2 linked regions of the Paraflavitalea devenefica genome follow. The protein of the gene in region 2 interacts with the protein of the main gene of each other region in a pairwise test. Links are inferred from orthologs where the notes say so. Each region holds a gene or a part of one and is shown on either strand. Other genes may lie near its edges.

Evidence for each region.
Region 1: the proteins of rpe (region 2) and eno interact in binary tests that used the Escherichia coli proteins (3 or more experiments, as listed by UniProt). The link is inferred for Paraflavitalea devenefica from one-to-one orthologs.

Annotation. Positions count from the first base shown.
Region 1 is NZ_JAARML010000001.1:947,273-954,617, forward strand. What follows is about bases 1,302-4,198. They hold eno (phosphopyruvate hydratase), read right to left. Parts: upstream 3,447-4,198; coding sequence 2,157-3,446; downstream 1,302-2,156. Other genes in these bases: HB364_RS03810 (hypothetical protein), read right to left, coding at 1,302-1,501; HB364_RS03815 (FtsB family cell division protein), read right to left, coding at 1,775-2,080; HB364_RS03825 (DUF4259 domain-containing protein), read right to left, coding at 3,582-3,986; gldA (gliding motility-associated ABC transporter ATP-binding subunit GldA), read right to left, coding at 3,997-4,198. In the rest of the region: HB364_RS03800 (hypothetical protein), read right to left, coding at 1-316; nth (endonuclease III), read right to left, coding at 543-1,196; more of HB364_RS03810, read right to left, coding at 1,265-1,301; more of gldA, read right to left, coding at 4,199-4,908; HB364_RS03835 (carbonic anhydrase), read right to left, coding at 5,012-5,647; HB364_RS03840 (glycoside hydrolase family 3 N-terminal domain-containing protein), read right to left, coding at 5,737-7,345. UniProt on the Escherichia coli protein: Catalyzes the reversible conversion of 2-phosphoglycerate (2-PG) into phosphoenolpyruvate (PEP). It is essential for the degradation of carbohydrates via glycolysis.
Region 2 is NZ_JAARML010000002.1:381,912-389,133, forward strand. Bases 3,055-5,828 are described here. They hold rpe (ribulose-phosphate 3-epimerase), read right to left. Parts: upstream 4,880-5,828; coding sequence 4,229-4,879; downstream 3,055-4,228. Other genes in these bases: HB364_RS11130 (hypothetical protein), read left to right, coding at 3,055-3,487; HB364_RS11135 (class I SAM-dependent methyltransferase), read right to left, coding at 3,484-4,227; HB364_RS11145 (tetratricopeptide repeat protein), read right to left, coding at 4,922-5,828. Outside these bases: HB364_RS11125 (DUF4200 domain-containing protein), read left to right, coding at 1-667; more of HB364_RS11130, read left to right, coding at 698-3,054; more of HB364_RS11145, read right to left, coding at 5,829-5,923; HB364_RS11150 (TolB family protein), read left to right, coding at 6,044-7,150. UniProt on the Escherichia coli protein: Catalyzes the reversible epimerization of D-ribulose 5-phosphate to D-xylulose 5-phosphate.

The sequences.
Region 1 (7,345 bases), on a different replicon or contig from region 2:
GCATCCTGCGGGAAGCATAAAACATCTGGAACTGAAAAGGTACTGAGCTGCCGTACAGGTCCTCCTTATCTGAGAGGGTAACAGGGAATACCGTTGACATCAATTGTTCGATCAGGGCCTTGTGCTTATCAAGCAGTTCAAGATCGCGGATAGGTTCCAGTAATTCGGAATGCTGGTATACTTTATCCAGCAATTCTTTATACCACTGTCCCACGCCTTCTCTTCCTTCCTTGACCGTTTTTTCCAATGCTCTGATCAGCGGCCTGAAGGACAGGCTGGAGTTAATACTAGTGGTATGTGTAGAAGTTTTGTTCATGTAAAATATCTTTTGTTTTTCTGGCTATATAAGGGTAGACGGTTGACCGGGTTGGATATTGTAAAAGTACCAATTTTAATATGGCTGGGCTATCCCCGGTAGTGGGGGAATTTTAATCGTACGTTAATAACAAGTACAGACAAATAAAAGTTGCATAAGCGTTGCCTGATGGCGGTATCATTTTCTATAGCTGTATACCAACTCTGCATAACATTCAGATAATCAATTACCTGGCAGCCTTCGCCTTATTTTTTTGGTAGTACTTGCAGACCGGTCTTAAGCCACATTCCTCGCATTTGGGATTGCGCGCCACGCAGATGTACCGGCCATGGAGTATAAGCCAGTGGTGGGCAACGTGTACCAGCTCTTTGGGAATATACTGCAATAACTGTTTTTCGGTCGCCAGCGGGGTTTTGGCGCCTACGGTAAGCCCGATCCGGGCTGAGACCCGGAATACATGGGTGTCAACGGCCATATTGGGTTGCTGGTCTACCACCGAGGTGATCACATTGGCTGTTTTACGGCCCACACCGGGTAGCTGCACCAGTTCTTCCACCGTCAGGGGTACCTGGCCATTGAATTGCTCCATCAGCATATTGGCCATGCCGATGAGGTGCTTTGTTTTGTTATTGGGATAAGAAATGCTTCTGATCAGCGGGAACAGTTCATCAAAAGTGGCTTTAGACAAGCTGGCCGCATCCGGGTATTTTTCAAAAATAGCCGGCGTGGTCATATTGACCCTTTTGTCTGTACATTGTGCTGATAAGATCACAGCTACCAGTAACTGGTAGGGATTGTCATACAAGAGCTCAGTCTCCGCATCGGGAGCGTGCTGTTGAAAATAACTGATAACAAAATCGAAGCGTTCTTTCCTGGTCATTCTTAGCTTGGAATGACGGCGAAATTACGGGAAGAGGATCAGGCAATCAACAAAAGCTGTAACAACTGTTATTCAACAGATTCTATAGCCGATTCACGGGCATAGTTCATAATGTTGAGAAGCACCTGTGGCCGGGGAGATTCAACAATCCGGTCAAGGCTTTTTACAGATGTTCTTAAAACTTCTAATTTCTCGCGAAGTGTCCAGTCTTCCTGTAAGGAGGCTTCAATCGCTGCGGTTTTCTCTGGGGAGGTTTCTTGATACAAATACTGTATGAGCTCCTCTGGTGTAAAGAGAATAGTCATAGGCAAATCCATTTATGTCCTTTAAAATTTCCGAAAGAGTCAATTTCGGAGTCCGTCCGTGATTATAAACGTTGGTTGGGCTGGGTTATTGTATAGGGTATTGGAAATTGGAGGAGGAGTTGCAAAAACCGGATTCAAGGTAGAGAAAATAATTTAAAAATAACAATAGGAAATATACGAATTATTGTACTATGTGCATAGTATCTGCAGAAGGAGCTAATTAATTGCTTTTCAACTAATTGAAGCTAAATAAGAGGAGGCAGAAAAAATAGATTATTGCTTTATTTCAGGCAGGATAAACAGGTCTTCATTGTCTTTTTTCATCCAGTACTTTTCCCGGGCATATTTCTCCAGGGTAGCGGGATCAGACTTTAATTGTTCCAGCTCTTTCTTCGTGTTATCAATCTGTCCCAGGTAATAATCACGGCTTTCTTCCAGCTTGTGAAGTTCGTGCTTGTGCTTAAAGTGGGTGGTAATAATATCCTGGTCGTCAAAAAAACAGATCCATACCCCAAACACCAGGGCGGTGAGCAGGTACTTGTTCTTAAGCCAGGCGGGTATGTGTTGAAGAAACTTCATTTGAAACCGGAAGTCAGAAGTTGGAAGTCAGAAGTCTGAGCGAATGCTCCGACTTCTGACTTCCAACTTCGGATCCTTATTTACCAAATTTAATCTTTCCTTTAGGATAAACAGCATTCTCAGCCAGTAATTCTTCAATGCGGAGGAGCTGGTTATATTTAGCCATCCGGTCACTGCGGCTGGCAGAACCCGTCTTAATCTGACCGCAATTGAGGGCTACAGCCAGGTCGGCAATAGTGGTATCTTCTGTTTCACCGCTGCGGTGGCTCATGATGGTATTGTAACCATTGTTCTGCGCCAGTTGAACCGCATTGATGGTCTCTGTTACGGTTCCTATCTGATTTACCTTGATCAGGATGCTATTGGCAATACCTTTGTCGATACCTTCCTGTAAACGTTTTACGTTGGTAACAAACAGGTCGTCACCTACCAACTGGCATTTGCCGCCGATCGCCGTGGTGAGGTTTTTCCAACCGGTCCAGTCATCTTCTGCCATACCATCTTCAATAGATACGATGGGGTATTTCTTCGCCCAATCAGCCCAAAAGGCTACCATTTCATCACTGCTGATGGATTTGCCTGAGCTCTTGTGGAATTTATAGCTGTTTGTTTTTTCGTCAAACATTTCTGTAGTAGCAGCATCCATGGCAATGCCAATTTGCTCGCCGGCTTTGTAACCTGCCAACGTGATGGCTTCCAGTACGGTTTCGATGGCTTCTTCATTGCTCTTGATATCAGGCGCAAAACCACCTTCGTCACCTACGTTGGTGCTGTATCCTTTTTTCTTCAGTACGGTTTTCAGGTTATGGAATATTTCCACGCCCCAACGAAGACCTTCACTGAAAGAAGGAGCACCGATGGGAACCACCATAAATTCCTGGAAATCGATCTTGTTATCGGCATGCATACCACCATTAAGGATATTCATCAGGGGCATGGGCAGCACGGTAGCATTTACACCACCGAGGTAGCGGAACAGGGGCAGGTTGCTTTCCTGGGCAGCAGCATGGGCTACGGCCATGGAAACGGCCAGGGTAGCATTAGCGCCCAGCTTGGCTTTATTTTCAGTACCATCAATCTTTAACAGTTGAGCATCTATATAAGCCTGCTTCACCACTTCCATACCAATCAGTTGATCGGCAATAATATCATTCACATTCTTTACAGCCTGCAGAACGCCTTTGCCTACATATACCTTCTTATCATTGTCACGCAGTTCCACCGCTTCGTGTTTTCCGGTAGAAGCGCCGCTGGGCACAGCAGCCCGGCCAATAATGCCATTTTCAGTAACCACATCTACTTCCACCGTAGGATTACCACGACTATCTAATATCTGTCTTGCATGAATGTCAGAAATGTAACTCATGATTCGTTGTTTGTTATTTGCTGTTGGTTTGAATATAAGGCAAACGCTCGTTAGCGGTGCTGGTGCACCCCCGGGGAGTGCTGCAACCGGATGGCAAAGAAACGAAGTTTATATTAATTTTATTGATATCGCCGCTCAGCTTGCCCTTTTTTCGAGATCATTCAATACCGCCAGCCATTCCCGGGGTTCTTCACCATCTTCCTGCCATAGATCGCGCAATTCTGAATTATTTCTAACTCTTTCGATGGCTTTTGCAATCGTGCTGCTATCCTGCGACAGCAATGTTCCCGTGCCGGCTTTCTGTAACCAGTCTTCGGCGTTCTCGGGAAAGTCTTCTGATTGTTTTCCTTTGGCAGCGGCTATATATTCAATAGCAGCGAGCGCTGCTGCGCTATCATCTACTTCCAGGTAGTCTTCTGCCGGATAGTTGGCTACTACCCTGATAGCTTCTTCAATTCTGTCGAATCCACGCTCTTCCACTTCTGCTACAAAATCCAATGCGCTGTCATTTTCAAAAATTCTATGTCCCCAGGTTCCCATTGTTTTACTATTATTGGTTATTCGTTAATGATCTGAATACCTCTTCCAGGCTTTGACCGCCCGATTGAAGGGATACGATGTTCAGGTTCTGCTGCAGGGCCAGCTCCAGCAATTGCCGTTTGGCTTCCTGCACATCGGTACAGGTAAGCTCCCATTCATAGGTGCTTAACTTGTTAACCGCCCGTACGCTGCTTAACCTTTCCAGCCAGGCAGGTTCCAGTGATTCGCGGAAACTGACTTTCAGCACTTCACTGTTGGCTGATTGCGTGCGCAGGTTGCTCAGCGTATCATTGGCTACCAGCTTACCCCGGTTAATGATCACTACCCGGTCGCAGATGGCTTCTACTTCCTGTAATATGTGGGAAGAGAACAAGACAGTTTTATGCTGTCCCAGCTTTTTGATCACCTCCCTGATCTCAACGATCTGGTTGGGATCGAGACCGGTGGTAGGCTCATCAAGGATCAACACTTCGGGATCGTGGATAAGGGCGGCTGCCAGGCCTACGCGTTGTTTATAGCCTTTTGACAACTGGCCCACTTTCTTTTTACTTTCCAGGGAAAGGCCCACCATTTCTATCACTTCTTCAATTCTTTTCTTCCTGTCGCTCACACCATGTACATCCGCTACAAAATCCAGGTACTCCCGTACGTACATATCATAATAGAGGGGATTGGCTTCGGGCAGGTAGCCGATCTTTTTTTTACTTTCCAGTGGCTCCTTTTGAACATCAATGCCGCATACAATTGTGGTGCCACTATCCGGCTGTAGATAGCCGGTAATAATTTTCATAGTAGTAGATTTACCGGCGCCGTTAGGCCCCAGGAAACCTACGATCTCTCCTTTATTGACATGGAAGGAAATACTATCTACAGCCTTCTGCTCACCATATAACCGGGTAAGCTGATTTACTTCAATTGACATAGCAACAAACCTACAAAAACCAATTTGAAGATTTTAATATTTCAGCACCTTCTGCATATTTAACAATAAGGTAGCAGAAAAAGCAGTTTATAGGGCAGGCTGCTTAGAGATCATCGTATTCATACAAGGGATCCAACGAAGTATTGGCCTTTATATCCAATAAGGGATTGATGATACCGTTTTTCAGGCCGTATACCCATCCATGCAGGTCGGGCCGGTTCTCCTGTTTCCAGGCGCGCTGAATAATGGATGTTTTAGCCAGGTTTTTTAACTGCTCCACCACATTGAGCTCCACCAGCCTGTTTGTCCGTTCATCAGGCTCATGGATGGCATCCAGCTCTTCCCGGTGCAGCCGGTATACATCTTTAATATTCCGCAGCCACATATTCAATAAGTATTTATAATCATGGTTGGTGGTAGCGGCCTTAACGCCTCCACATCCATAATGACCACATACAATGACGTGTTTTACCTTTAAATGATTCACCGCATAGTCCAGTACGCTTAGCAGGTTCACATCTGTATTGATCACCAGGTTGGCCACATTGCGGTGCACAAATATTTCTCCGGGCTGTGTACCTGTAATTTCATTGGCAGGCACGCGGCTGTCGCTGCAGCCGATCCATAAAAAATCAGGTTGTTGTATATTTTCCAGCCGCTTGAAAAACAGGGGATCTTCTCCCACTTTTTCAGCCGCCCAGGCTTTATTTTCCAGTAGTAACCGCTCAAATGGCATCATAGAAGTAATTTTTATGGTGCTGTAAAATAGCAAAAAAAAGACCAGACAATGACTTGCCTGGTCTTTTTAAAAAATAAGCTATTGTTACCTCAATGCAACAGCGCCTGGTAGATAGCCTCATGTACCCTGGGGCGTACATTCATGCGCAGGAATTTGTTGATATCAGGACTGTTGACCCGATTGGACAAAAAGATGTAGACAAGATTGTATTGGGGATCTATCCAGAAACAGGTGCCGGTAAAACCGGTATGCCCATAGGTAAGCGGTGAGGCCGACAAGGTAGGATAGGGTTCCTTGCGGGTAGCATTGTCTTTTTCCGGCTTGTCGAAGCCCAGGCCGCGACGGCTGATATCGCTATGGTAGGCGGTGAAATAGTCCACGGTAGCCTTACTGAAAAAGTTTTGCCCGCCCAGTACACCGCCGTTCAGCAATACCTGTGAAAGTATCGCCAGGTCGTACGCATTGCTGAAGAGCCCGGCATGACCAGCCACTCCGCCAAACATGGCAGCTCCCGGATCATGTACATCGCCCTGGATCAGTTGCTGGCGGAAGCCTGCTTCTTTTTCGGTAGGCGCTATATAATTAAGCGGAAAGCGATCGCGCGGTTTAAAACCGGTAGAGGTCATGTCCAGCTTATCGTAAAAAGTTTTCTTTACATACGCTTCCAGTGGCATGCCGGTAATAGCCTCTACCACCTTGCCCAAGAAAATAAAATCATTATCACTGTAGATGTACCTGTTGCCGGGCTCCAGGTTGCTGGTAAGGATACGGCTATAAATAGTATCCACCCAGTCATTGCGCATGAAAAGATGATCTGCCACGCGCACATGATGCGCGGAATCCGGTTTCAGGGCGTAAAAATTCCAGTTGGGGCTATTGCCATCTGCCCCATTCACCGTTTCCCGGTAAAAAGGTATAAATGATTTCAGGCCTGCCTGGTGCAGGATCACATCCCACAGCTTAAGTCCTTCTTTATTGGTCCCCTTTACCCAGGGCAGGTAATCACCCAATGTTTTTTGCAGGTCTATCTTACCTTCATCATACAGCTTCATCACCGACACTGTAGTAGCCATGATCTTGGTGACTGAAGCGAGGTCATAAATAGTTTCAGGATATACCGGCTCCGTACTATCATAAGTTAAATAACCATAGGCCCGCTCAAAAACGATCTTGCCATCTTTGGCTACCAGCACCACTCCGCCGGGTATGGCCTGCTGCCGGATGGCATCATACATAACGGCATCAATGGAATCATTCAGTTGGGCCTGCTTAAAACCCAGCGTTGCCGCCGGTACTCCAGGCAGTAAGCGCTTTATTACAAGGCCGTCTCCGAACTTCAATGATTCGCAAACAGTAACCGGCAGTTTTCCTTTTGCCTGCAGGCGACCGGCGATCAGGTCGGTAGCCACTGTTTGCGTTATATCATCATCTTCATAGCAGGCTACCAATACCTTTGCATCACAAAAGTTTTTGATAAGGTAGGGGTTGCCAAATGCAAGCGTGATGGTTTGATGCTGTTGCTGCAATCCCTTTACCAGCGAAAGGGCGGCATTGCTTACGCCAAAACTATTGGCCGGATAGCGGCTATAGTTATGCATGCCAATGACCACCACATCGTACCGGTTTTTAAACAGTTCCAGCATGGGGGCTACCTTGGCGGAGTCGAGCCTGTAATCAAAATAATAAACCTGCGCATCA
Region 2 (7,222 bases):
TGCTGTTGATGAATGGATACAGGGCCTGGCCCCGGTACGTAAAAGAATGCATAACCTGCAGCAATATCTGCTGTTCTCCTCCATACTGACAGCGAACGAAGGTGATACACCGCTTAGGGTTATTCAATTCCCGCTGGCCCCCGTGGATACGAATGGTGATGTACAGGCAAGGTGGGTAGGTATGAAATTGCCGGATGGTTATGTTATCCCGCAGGACAACCTGTCGCTGGTGTTTTCTTATCCACCGGGATTTAATGTCAATGCCCTGCAGGCCGGCATGATCATAGATGAATGGGTAGAAGAGATACCGGTGGCGGATGCGCAAACAGGTCTTGCTGTGCACTATAACAATCCTAATTCAGAAACGCCCAATGCCTGCCTGCTGGCCGTATCGCCGGACCTCAACGGTTCCTGGTCATGGGACGACCTGATGGATACGTTGTATGAAACACTGCAATGGGCCAAGAAACGGGCAGTAGATCCTGATCTGCTTAACGATACAATCTATGCACAGATATTGCCAGCCATCATGGCTGCCATGACGGGAACAAGTGATACGCCCACCCTTGATTTTGGCAGGAACTGTGTGGATAATCCGAAGCGGGGTGTGCTGGATATTATCAGGCTGGAAGATTACACGCATATACAAAGGCTATGGGCAGATTAACGGGTCATTCATCATTTCAAGAGCAAGCTTATGCAATTATCATTTAAAGACATCAAAGAAACGATACAGCTTCCTACCGGGCTTGGAAAGGAATTCGATGATTTTATCACTGCCCTGACCGTGCTGGAATCAGATGCCCGTAAACGGGGAATGAAAGAACAGGCGGCCTTTGTGGTGATCCGGAAAGTGTTGATGGATAAATCAGTACCTGCTAATGATTTTACGGCATTTGACTGGGACAGGATATTCCCCGAATCAAAAGATATTAAGGTGCCCGATGAATGGGCCAAAGATAAAAGGCTGGCGGAGGTGATCAACCGTTTACGCAGAACAGGCAGTGTAAGGGTAGGAGAGCGGCGGGTGAATGTTAATTACCTGCTGGCAGGTATAGAAGCAAAGTTTAGCAATGCACCCGTATTATCACCGCATGATAAGCTGGAGTTGGGTACCAGCCAGGAGCTGGCTTCTTTTCACGGTTCACTGGGGCATACGGTATTCAGCTATGTGCGGAAAGGATTCCAGGAGCCCGGAAAAGGGAGGGATAATAAACCCGATGGAGCGATGCTGGGGCTGTATTATTCCGAACTGTCCGGCGCCGATAAGCTGGGCGCTTTTGCAGATGCGGTGAGCATGGAATATAGTTTTGAGCATTCTATTGCCGCGAACCTGGTGGATTATTACACCGATACCGAAGGGCCCGTGAAATACAGCATCCGCAACTTTACGGAGAAGATGGGTTTCGGGCCGGTAAAAGATGGGGTGTTTGTGAATGATAACCCCGATACGCGCAAGAAACAGATCAATAAGATCGTGGGTGCAGCGTTTGTATTTGGCTTTGAAAATTATAAGAAGGAAGAGATTGAAAGAATAATAGTAGAGGGGTGGGACAATCCCATATACCAGGACTTTATATTGTCGGCAGAATACCTGTATGCCAGTTTCATAGACCTGGTGGTGATAGAGGTAGGCTTGCAGGTGGTGAAGCCTGCCATCTTAACCTGGAACAGGCTGGAGCCGCGGCCGCGCACCAATAATTTCAAGCGTGTGCTGCGTGCAGAAATCAGGGATGCATTGTGGATGTTATCGCGCCAATGGCAGATGGGCGAGTTTGCTGCTGAAGATGCAGGTACCTGTGTAGAGATGCGGGTAGACATGCAAACCACAAAGCTGGGCAAGTATTCTTTACGTAAAGGTGCGCCCTATAATTTTGATAACAAGTTGCCCATGGAAGCTGTTGTGGAGCGGGAAAGGGTGCAGCCCGATCTTACCTTGCGACTGGAAATGGGCAAGCATTGGTTCAGGATACTGAAGGTGGCCCTGGAGGCTGACCCGACACCCATTTTGCCGGCCGTTATTACAGCTACGCTCAATGCCTTTAAGGCACATGCTTCTTTGCATTTTACGTTGCCATCTCCGGGCGGTGATCATCCTGACATTTACAGTGACCCACGCCTGCTGCAATGGTATGCAGCTATCAGTGGAGGACGGGCTATTGACGGCCATGTTTTGTACAGCGCGTTGAAGTTGGGCACGGCTGCAGCCTCCTATCTCAGTGCTCCCACACCTGCTATCACCACGCTGGTGAATAATGCTGGTAATGCTTTTGTGGCCTGGTTTGAGCAGATCTATAGTCAGCCTGCCGGTACAGCAAAGGCTGCCTGGGATGCTTCGCACCTGGAATACCAGTTTCATTGCTCAGCGGCCGACAGTGCATCCGCCACTACTATTCTGGCAGCAGATGAATATGCTTCCGGGCACCTGGACTGGTACAATTTTGATGTGGAAACGAAAAGCAGTAATTACCATGCCGGCCTGACGGGCAATTATGTACCGGATAGGGTAAACCGCCGGGTGATTACCATACTGCCCGGAGGAGTACAGTTTCCCGGTATGCCGCAGCCGCGCTGGTGGCAGTTTGAAGATTATAAGGTAGACTTTGGTGGTATTAAGGCAGATACGACCGAGCCGGCTAAGTTGTTGCTGGCAGAGTTTGCACTGATCTACAGCAATGACTGGATGCTGGTGCCATTCAGGATTGATGTGGGCAGTATCTGCGCAGTGCAAAGCATTGTTGTAAAAGATATATTCGGGCAATACACCGAGGTGCGGGCAGCAGGGGCCGGTGATAGCAGCGACTGGCAGCGTTGGGCCATGTATAATCTTACCCGCAGGAATTATACAGGCGCCGCGGCAGATACAAGGTTGTTCGTTCCGCCGTCTACGATCAAGGTCATGGAAAGCGACCCGCTTGAATCAGTGAGTTTGCTGCGTGATGAAATGGCCAACCTGGTATGGGGTATTGAAACGATTATTCCCGATGGAACGGGTAGTGGTACAGAAGGGGCCGATGCCGCCCGCCGGTTATTCAGCTACCTGGAAAGCATAACAGTGGCGCCGCCGGTAACCCCCGTGGTGAACAATGATGCGGCTGTAACCTATGAATTGGGCACACTGGTGCCGGAACACTGGATACCTTTTATACCAGTGCGACTGGATGCTGTAACGAGCCGCGAGATACAGTTGCGGCGGGCAGCTATGCCACGTATTATACCGGGCAGGGCAACAGAGCGTATCCGTCCGCGCACGGCCTTGCTGCGTACAGGGTATGATGCAGAAACTAATACCTGGAATGCCTACCATGTATATGAAGAAGAAGTGCTGCGCAGTGGTTCTATTGTGGAACGTACCTGGCAGCGTACACGCTGGATGGATGGTTCGGTAATTACCTGGCTGGGACGCCGGAAATACACCGGTAAGGGAGAAGCCGACTCCGGCCTGGAATTCGATAATGTGAAGAACAAAGAACAGCAACAGGGTTAGTGAACTTTACCCACCCGCATAAACAGCGGGAAATAAAAAGCGCGGGCTTCCACTTCAGGCCATATGGCCGGCAGGGTGTTGACCAATTCATCTACCGGGTTGTATCCATTGGCTTTGATAAAATGTTGTACACTCGACCAGGTGTTGAAATAACCCATCAGGTCTTCTTTGGTCCATTGTACTTCTATGCGCAATGCAGGCGCGGTTAATTCCTGATACGGAAATGCTACCGTAGTATAGGCTTCATCCACATACTTTCTTTCTGCATCCCAGTAAGGGCCTGTTTTCCCCCGGTAAAAATCATGTATGAGCGTATTGAGGTTGGTGTATTCACTTTGGATGAGGCTATAGCCCCAGATTGCGATGAGGGCATCCGGTTTGGCCACCCGCTTTGCTTCCCGGCTGAAAGCCTCAAAATCAAACCAATGATAAGCCTGCGCCACGGTAATAAGGTCAATGCTGTTAGCTGGGATGCCGGAGGCGTCGGCAGGCGCTACGAAATAGGTGATCTTTTCATGCGGTGTGGCCTGCTCCAATTGTTTTTCGCTGATATCGGTGGCAAATACTTTGTCGAAATAGCGGGTCAGTTCAAGGGCTGCCTGACCATTGCCGGTAGCACAATCCCAGGCAGTGTTGTGCTGCGCTACCAATGACACCAGGTGGTCATACAAAGCGCGGGGATACACGGGACGATACCGCGCATAAGTAGCTGCCTGCTGTGAAAAGAGATCTTTTGCCATGTTACACAATGTGTTTGAGCGCACGGATGGTCGCTTTCGGGTCAGCCGACTTAAATACGGTACTACCTGCCACCAGCACATCGGCGCCGGCCCGTACAATGCTGGCTGCATTGTTGAGCGTTATACCGCCGTCAATTTCAATCTTTGTATTCAGGCCCTGGTTATCAATCATGCGGCGCAGTTCCTTTATCTTTTGTAAGGTATGGAGAATAAAAGACTGTCCGCCAAAGCCGGGATTCACACTCATCAGCAATACCATATCAATATCGTGCAGGATATCTTTCAGGCTGTCTACCGGTGTGTGCGGATTGAGGGATACGCCTGCCTGCATGCCCAGTGATTTGATCTGTTGCACATTCCTGTGCAGGTGGGTGCAGGCCTCTATATGCACCGTGAGCATATCGGCCCCTGCTTTTTTAAAGGCTTCTGCATACCGCTCCGGCTGTACGATCATGAGGTGTACGTCGCAGGTCTTTTGGGTAGTGGTACGGATCTGTTCTATCACCGGCAGTCCAAAACTGATATTGGGAACAAATACTCCGTCCATCACATCAAGGTGAAACCAGTCGGCCTCACTTTCATTCAGCATCGTACATTCGTCCTGCAGGTGCAGGAAATCGGCTGCTAACAGGGATGGCGCTACAATGGGCATATGGTGAAGTTGATAATTTACAATTACAGGTTGGCAGATTGTTTAATCTTTCAACCGTCTGATCCCTTCCCGGGCTTCTGTAAAATCCTTATCTAAAGACAGTGCCCGCATGTAATTTTCCAGGGCTTCGTCTTTCCGGTTAGTGGCTTCGTAGCAGCGACCCATCCAGAAGTAGGCATCGGGACTGGTATTGGATACGGTAACTGCCATGCGAAACACTCCCAAAGCCTCGTTGTATTGTTTTTGCTCGTAGAGCACAATGCCTTTTTCAATATAGGCATCCGTAAACTTCCAGTTGCGTTTAATACATTCCTCAAACTGTTCCAGGGCTGCAGCGTATTGTTTCGTGTCGGAATAATAGGCGCCTTTCAGGAAAGTAGCTTCATTAATGAAAGTAGTATCACGGGCGATCAGTTGATCACAAAGCTGCAGGGCAGCAGGATTTTTAGTAGCTGCATACAGGTTGGCCAGCGCCAGCCCGGTATAGTTGACAGGTTGCAGGGCATAGGACCGCTCCATGGCCTGTATGGCGGCGGGCGTATCTTTTAGCTGAACCAGCAGGGTACCTTTTTCGAACCAGGTCTCAAAGTCGAGGGAGTCCTTTGTCAATAGCTGGTTGTATTGGTCCAGCGCTTCCTCCGTGGCGCCCACCTGGGCATATACTTCACTCAGGCGGCGGCTGAAGGCGGTGGAAGACGGGTATTTTTCAATACACTGTTTTAGCAGTTTGACCGCTGTGGCGGGCGAATCTACCAGCATTAAATTGTTAATGTATTGCAGGGCAGTACCTTCATTAGGAGCCAGTTGCCAGGCGGTGGCATAATCGGCATTGGCCAGCTCATGCTGGTTATTTTGTGAAAGACGGACACCCCTTGCCAGGTACAGGTCGGCATTTTGCGGGGCGGCCTTAATACTATCTGTCAGGCCTGCATAGGGTGGTTTCGACAATAGCTGTTCCCGGTTCTTTCCTGGATTGTCCGCATCACAACCAGCTAATAATAAACCCATGAGTGAGCACCAGATAAAATTCCTTCTCTTGATCATATATCAAAACTAACCGTTTTTGGGGGATGTCGCTTATGACAATATTCTGACAAAAAAGGACATCCGCCAAAATACCTTTGCTCCCGCTGTGTCTCAGCAGGTGGATTAAAAAATAATACAATGAAAAAACTCCTTTCCTTACTACTGGCAGGCTTGCTGGTCTTCCTGGCCATCACTGCCTTTAAGACCCCCACATCATCAGTTATTGCTAATACGCCTGCTGCCGATACCCTGCAGTACCCCGAAGAAACACATTTTAAGAATATTCAGCAACTTACTTTTGGCGGCGATAATGCAGAAGCCTATTTCAGCTATGATGGCAAATACCTCATTTTCCAGCGTACCAATGCCAAAGATGGCATTGCCTGCGACCAGATGTTTATTGGCAAAGTTCCTGCCAATGGCGAAAAGTTTGACTACAAACTGGTGAGTACCGGTAAAGGGCGTACTACCTGCGGCTTTTTTACCAAAGATGGCAAGCATGTGATCTATGCTTCTACCCACCTGGGCAGTGCAGATTGTCCGCCTGTGCCAGACCGCTCCAAATACGGCAATAAGTATATATGGCCTTTGTATGCCAGCTTTGATATTTTCATGGCCGACCTGGATGGCAAGATCGTAAAACAGCTTACGAAGTCGGCAGGGTATGATGCGGAAGCCACGCTTTCCCCTGATGGCAGTAAAATGATCTATACCAGTGTAAAGGATGGCGATATTGAGTTGTACATGATGGACCTGAAGAGCGGTAAGGAAAAACGCATCACACATACCCTGGGTTATGACGGTGGCGCCTGGTTTAGTCCTGATGGAAAAAAGATCATCTGGCGCGCTTCCCGTCCCCAAACCGAAGCAGCTATCAAAGAATACAAAAACCTGCTGGCCGAAAACCTTGTAGCGCCTACCAGCATGGAAGTATGGGTGGCCAATGCAGATGGCAGCAATGCCCGCCAGGTTACTGCTTACGGACAGGCCAACTGGGCGCCTGCCTTTATGCCTGATAGCAAGCGTATTATTTTTGCTTCCAACCACGAATATAAAAGAGGCTTTCCCTTCAACCTGTACACGATCCATGAAGATGGCACTAACCTTCAAAAGATCAGCCGGGATAAGGGATTCGATGCCTTCCCCATGTTCAGTCCCAATGGTAAGAAGTTCGTCTTCTGCAGCAACCGCAATAATGGCGGCACCCGGGATACCAATGTATTTATTGCAGATTGGGAGGAGTAACTAATGCTGTCAGGCTGAGCCTGTCGAAGGGTGGCTTCGACAGGCTCCCCGCAGAGCGGGACAAGCAGGGTG